One region of the Paenibacillus agaridevorans genome, then DNA from elsewhere that is predicted to be linked to it. Evidence: predicted binding sites of a transcription regulator. Region 1 holds the regulator's gene; the other holds the start of a gene.
The links. The regulator CtsR, encoded in region 1, represses protease genes until heat stress. The targets are predictions, from matches to a motif close to ATGGTCAATAAAGGTCAAACA.
Positions count from the first base shown of each region.

Region 2: clpP (ATP-dependent Clp endopeptidase proteolytic subunit ClpP) is a predicted target of CtsR. The motif match lies at 1,248-1,268, and genes of this name have one in related genera.

Region 1 is NZ_CP075889.1:7,486,643-7,490,061, forward strand. Features, by position in the region: gene KJW29_RS30000 (aldehyde dehydrogenase family protein) at 1-610, shown strand, start outside; gene KJW29_RS30005 (CtsR family transcriptional regulator) at 1,425-1,886, shown strand; gene mcsA (protein-arginine kinase activator protein McsA) at 1,915-2,442, shown strand; gene mcsB (protein-arginine kinase McsB) at 2,509-3,419, shown strand, end outside.
Region 2 is NZ_CP075889.1:6,108,877-6,112,295, reverse strand. Features, by position in the region: gene KJW29_RS24430 (formate/nitrite transporter family protein) at 1-368, opposite strand, end outside; gene clpP (ATP-dependent Clp endopeptidase proteolytic subunit ClpP) at 552-1,133, opposite strand; gene KJW29_RS24420 (glucosidase family protein) at 1,459-3,419, shown strand, end outside.

The DNA.
Region 1 (3,419 bases):
CGCGTTCTCCAATCAAGGGCAGGTATGTATTTCGCTGCAACGGATTTATGTGCATGACGATGTGTACGAGAGGTTCGTGGAGGGTATGCGCCTGGCAGTGATGGGACTAAAGATCGGCAACCCGCTGGAAAAGGATACGGATGTCTCCGCCATGATTGCCTCGGTTGAGACCGAACGGGCTTTGCTTTGGATCGGGGAAGCCTTGGAGAACGGAGCCAGACTAATTGCCGGTGGCAAACTTCGCGAAGGCGTTCTGGAGCCGACGGTGCTGGTCGACACGGCTGAGGACATGAAGGTCAGCTGCATGGAGTTGTTCGCTCCTGTAGTCAACATCGGCAAGGTTAGCAGCATGGACGAAGCGATCGCCGCGGTCAATGATTCCCGATTTGGTCTTCAAGCGGGCATCTTCACAAAGGATATCGGCCTTGCACTGCGAGCGGCGGACGAACTGCATGTCGGAGGCGTCATCATTAACGACATTCCGACGTACCGAGTCGATCATATGCCTTACGGAGGCGTCAAGGAAAGCGGCACGGGCCGCGAAGGCGTGAAGTATGCCGTGCAGGAAATGACGGAGATGAAGCTGATCGTCGTGAATCGCCAAATTTGATGAATTCCATGTCCTCGAAAAACAGGCCGGACAAGGGTCTCATAGTATAAATAAGGCCAGAGCGCACCAAGCTACATATATAGAGGTGTGCTCTGGCTTTGTTTTTTGTTCAAATATAGGAAAGCTAACGGACATGAGCGACACTAAAGCTCGATTTTTCGTTAGAGTAACATTTTAACGGACAAGGGAGGCTCTATTACGATGAAAAGTCGCGAGATACGGCATGTATGGTGCATATAGAGGGCCGCGTGAGGCTGTCGATTCATTGTGAGTTAATGAGCTGAAACGTTCTGCTTTCGCTAACGGACCTCAGAGCCTCTATTTGCAGCATTTTCGCGATATTGAAAATCTAACGGACTCAGATGACGCTATTTGGTGCATTTCCGCCCATTCTATGCGGTTTTGACGGAAGTAAGGTCGTCTGTGTCCGTTACCATTTGAACAGGCCCCATTTTCGCGAAATAGCGACTGTGGTGTCCGTTACGATCAGCCTTTACTTCACTGCGCTGCCGTCCACAATGAATCGCCAGCCTCCCGTGTCCGTTAGCGGCAGGGCTGATCATTTGTGATCGCAAAGACCCGTAAGGGAGAACGTGTTAGTTTGGGCCGCTTATCGAGATGATCAGGATGATATAGGCAAGTAGTCAGAAAATTTAAACATTCCATCTTGACCCTCGGGATTTTTTGAGTATAATAAAACTAAAGTCAAAGAAAGTCAAAGTCAACGAGTTGACATTTAACTGTCCTGATGCTCTGGAAATGTAAGTATCAGGGGTATGGCTTTCTGAAGACGATACTCAGGGAGGTTGGTGATTTGCGTAATATTTCCGATCTCATTGAACATCACCTCAAACAAATGCTTGACGGCAGCGACGAAGGCGCGGTGGAGATTCAGCGCAACGATCTTGCCGACCGCTTCTCTTGCGTGCCTTCCCAGATCAATTACGTAATCAGCACGCGTTTTACGCTGGAGAAGGGGTACATGGTGGAGAGCAAGCGGGGCGGGGGCGGTTACATCCGCATTCAGCGAGTCGATCTGCCCGCGCTCAAGAACCTTCAGTACCATATTGAACGAACGATTGGCGACAGCGTCGACCAAAGCGCCGCGGAGGGCCTGATTTATCAGCTGCATGAAGCGGGTATGATTACAGTAAGGGAGTCGAATCTGCTGCGGGCGGCGATCCATCGGGACACAATTGCCCTGGTGCTGCCTATGCGGGATGAGATTCGCGCAAGGCTGCTGAGAGCGATGCTCATCTCATTGCTAGCCAAATAGGGAATAGCGGAAGGGAGGGACCGAAGCTTTGTATTGCCAAGAATGCGGCAAGAAGCCGGCTACGCTTCATTTTACGAAAATCGTAAACGGCGAGAAGACGGAATTCCACATCTGCGAAGGCTGCGCCCGCGAACGGGGCGAAGGCATTCCGGGTTCACCAAACAGCTTCTCCATCCACAGCCTGTTATCGGGACTGCTGGACTTTAATGCAATAGGCAACTCGGCATCGGCTTTGTCCGGTGCTCCTCAGCAGCCGATACGCTGCGAGGAATGCGGTCTAACGTACACGCAATTCAGCAAGATCGGCCGATTCGGCTGCAGCTCCTGTTACCAAGCATTCTCGGAACGTCTGGATCCGCTACTGAAGCGGGTGCACAGCAGCACGACGCACAACGGTAAAATTCCGAAACGTTCGGGAGGCCTTATCCAGTGCAGGCGCGAGATCGAACGATTGCGCAAGGATCTGCATACCCATATCGAGCAGGAGGAATTCGAAAGCGCGGCAACTCTGCGCGACGAAATCCGCGAGCTGGAACGCAAGATCGCGGAGATGTAGGTTGTAGCAACAACGTAATGGCAGTCGGAGCTTTTGAACCACCTTTAAAGGAAGGGTGTGAAGGGGTTGACAGTACATCGCTTCTCCCAAGACGCTCTGAGCGACTGGATGCGGACATTGGGTCCGGACTCCGACGTCGTGATCAGCAGCCGGGTGCGAGTGGCCCGCAATTTGCGGAAGCAGCCGTTCCCGATGCTCGCTACGAGCGCCCAGGCGAATGAAGTGCTGGAGCAGCTGGCGGATGTCAGCAAGTCGGGCAAGCTGGACGAAGTAGGCTCCTTCGAGACGCTGCTGTTATCCGAGCTTAGCGAGTTGGACAAACGAGTGCTCGTGGAGAAACATCTTATCAGCCCGAATCTGGCGAACGAGTCTCGCGGCGGGGCCGTCGTGCTCAGCGAGAACGAATCCGTCAGCATTATGATTAACGAAGAAGACCATCTGCGCATCCAATGTTTATATCCCGGCTTCCAAATCGGCGAAGCATGGGCGTTGGCAAGCGGAATTGACGATATTTATGAAGAAGTGGCGGATTATGCCTTCGACGAGAAGCGCGGTTATCTGACGACCTGTCCGACCAACGTCGGAACGGGGATTCGGGCATCGGTCATGATGCATCTGCCGGCATTGGTATTGACGCAGCAGATTAACCGGATTCTGACTGCCGTAACGCAAGTCGGTCTTGCCGTTCGCGGCCTCTATGGAGAAGGCAGCGAAGCGTTAGGCAATCTGTTCCAGATCTCGAATCAAATTACGCTCGGACAGTCCGAAGCGGAAATCATCGATAATCTACATGATGTAGCCAAGCAGATTATCGAGCATGAACGGGCGGCGCGCAAACGTCTTCTGGCGGAGTCCAGACTGCGAACGGAGGATCGCGTCAAACGTTCCTTCGGCATTCTGTCCCACGCGGTTATCATGGACTCCAAGGAAGCCGCGCAGAGGCTGTCGGACGTTCGTCTCGGCGTCGATCTGGAGCT
Region 2 (3,419 bases), 1.4 Mb from region 1:
GCGAACGCGGCGGCGCCCAAGATGTTGCCTAAGTAACTAAGTACCCACAACCTGACGGTATCCAACCACCTCATGCGCTTGCGCAAAGCGGCGTAGGTATAGTAGAAAGTATTACCCGTAAACAGGTCGCCTCCGCCGTAACTGATCAGGATGATGGCTGCGCCAAACGTGATTGCGGCCATGGGATAGGTCAGCGGCGAATTCTCCAAATAGAAGAAGCTGCCCGTCTTGAAGGCGACGATAACGCCGAACCCGATGAACATACTGGCCAGCATGGAGCGGGACAGATAACGCCAGACGCTATTTTTGTATATGCGCAGCTTCTTTAGGGCGAGCTGCTCGACCTTGCTTAACGCTTCTACTTCCATGAGTACCACCTCTTGATGCATAATGGGCTGGTTGCGGCTGCAGGCGATGGAACATCCTGCTAAAACCATAATAGCTTGCCGCACGATGGCGGGGAGTGATCTTTGTCACAGATGTGGCGTACAGATGAAAAAAAAGAGAAGCAGACGAATGGAGCATCTGCTTCTTCTAGGTGATGCCTTACTTTAGATCCTCTCGATAACCTTATCGACGAGTCCGTATGCTTGCGCTTCGGCAGCGCTCATGAAGTAGTCGCGGTCGGTATCCTGTTCGATGCGGCTAAGCGGCTGGCCGGAACGATCCGCCAGAATGTTGTTAAGCTTGTCGCGCATCTTTAGAATGCGGCGGGCGCGGATCTCGATATCGCTCGCTTGGCCTTCGGCTCCGCCCAGCGGCTGGTGGATCATGACTTCGCTGTTCGGCAGCGCGTAACGTTTGCCCTTCGCGCCGGCAGTCAGCAGGAAGGCACCCATGGAAGCGGCCATGCCGACGCAGATCGTGGACACGTCCGGCTTAATATATTGCATCGTATCGTAAATGGCCATGCCAGCTGTAATGGAACCGCCAGGGCTGTTAATGTAAAGGGAAATGTCCTTCTCCGGATCTTCCGCGGCAAGGAACAGCATTTGCGCGATGATGGAGTTGGCGACTACGTCATTCACGCCGGAGCCAAGGAAGATAATGCGGTCCTTCAGCAGGCGGGAGTAGATGTCGTACGAGCGTTCCCCTCTGTTGCTTTGCTCAATTACCATAGGCACAAAATTCATTCTTAACCAATCCTCCTTAAGTGTTTGCGCAGCAAACGCATCTTCGTAAGCATAAACTCATCATGAAACGATAAGTAGAAATTTCGTATTCCTATCATAACGGATTGTTTTCAAAAAGTCAAAGAAGGTCAAATGAAAAAATGCTTCGCCCGAACAGCCGATTGATCTGGGCATGCAGGTCAAAAAAGTCCAAAAGAAATGATAAGATTTGTGCTATCCGATACTTCCTTCGCGGCCTATAGTAGAGGTATTGGTGTTAGCGCTTTCAGATTTGGATCAACAGGCGCAACCGTTCATCCTTGGGATTATGGGGGGACTGGAAAAGATGATTGCGAGATTCGCGATAGAATGGAAGAAAGCGCCGATCGAGGGGGCCGTTACGGCGACCGTCGGCACGGTCGTTACGGCAGTCGTTCGGGGGAGCGGCAAGTCCGATGAGGCTATCTTCTTCACGGACGGCGGTCCGGCGCGGCTGGAAGTAACCATTGAAACGGAAGACGAGACCGGCTCGAAGGGGATTCTGGTGAAGATGGATACGCCCGAGCATCCGTTCAGTTTTTTCCTGAGGGACGTCAACAAGGCTTATCCGATCTACATACCCGCATACGGAGTTGTCGTTACGCAAGCCGAAGACGATCGGACATACGGGGAAATCGAGCTCGACGTCAAGGCGTTGAACCTGGTTACCGAGCTGCAACGGATCGAGGACGAACCGGAAGAAACCTACGAGAACGCCGCCGAACATACCCGGGAGCTCGCTTCGCAGACTTGGCTCGGCTTGTCGCGCGATATGCGGATTTTCGGCGTCGGGTTTCGCGGAGTCGGCGGAGAGGAAAGGCTGTGGGATTGGGTGCAGCCGAGATTTCACGGCTTCGAAGCGAAGCTGCCGGAGTACGGGGACAAGCCCGTCTGCTATCGTTATATGCTTGGCCGAGGCGTCGGCTGCGTGGAGGGCGTCTCCCGCAGGCTCGAGGACGGATCGCTCCCGATTCTGCACGCCTCGATCGCGGATAACGACGTGGTCTACGACACGGTATCCTTCGCTTCTTACGAAAGCAGTCCTTTGAGGGCCGATACGTTAAGGGGCACCCATTATTTGGCCGCCGACGGCTTCGGCCACTTTCATATGTTGACGGAAGAGCAGACGGAGATGCGGGAACGTCTCCTTCCGCAGGAGATGAACCAGGAAGAGGAGACGGTGCTTTACTTCCGGGCGGTGGCCACGAATAAAGCCCGAGTGCCCAGATACGCCTGGTTCAAGAACGTCGTTCCCAACGCTTTCGTCTTAAACGACGACAAGCAATACGAGTTCGACGGAGGCAACGGGTTCGTCCGCTACTCGGAGAATCGGGTTTGCTGCGTATCCAAGCTGGGCGGACAACCGCTTGGAACGGAAGAGACGGCCGTTCTCCTGGCTCCGGGAGAGTCGATCGCTTTCGAATTCTACTTGCCCCACCGTCCGATCTCCGAGGAACGCGCCGAAGGATTGCGAGGGCAATCTTTTGAAGAGAGATGGACGGAGTGCCGCGCTTTCTGGCGGGAGAAGCTTTCCCGAGCGGCGTCGATCAAGCTTCCCGAGCCGCGGATCGAAGAGATGGTCAAGGCCGGATTGCTTCATCTCGATCTCGTCTCATACGGCCTGGAGCCCGGCGGGACGATCGTTCCGACGATCGGCGTGTATACGGCGATCGGCTCGGAGAGCTCGCCGATCATCCAATTCATGGAGTCCATGGGTTGGAACGGCGTTGCGGAGAGGGCGCTGAGGTTTTTCTTGGATAAGCAGCACGAGGACGGCCTGATTCAAAATTACGGCGGATATATGCTGGAAACGGGAGCCGCGTTATGGAGCCTCGGAGAGCACTACCGTTATACCCGGGACGAAGCTTGGCTTATTGAGATCAAGGACCGTTTGCTAAAGGCGTTCGATTATTTGGCGAGGTGGAGAGAACGCAATAAAACAGAGGAACTTCAGGGCAAAGGATACGGCATGCTGGAAGGGAAGACGGCGGATCCGGAGGACCCGTTCCGCTCCTTCATGTTAAACGGATATGCTTATATGGGAATGAGCCGACTGGCGGAGATGCTCGCAAACGTCGATCCCGACCGTTCCGCGAGAATCGAAGGAGAGGCGCAGGCCATGAAAGAGGATATCCGTCAAGCTTTGTTCGTCGCGATGGGGAACTCGCCGGTCGTCCCTCTGGCCGACGGAAGCTGGGTGCCGACCGTTCCTCCTTGGGTAGAGCACAGAGGACCGCTTTCCGTTAACGGGGAAGGCGGCAAATGGCT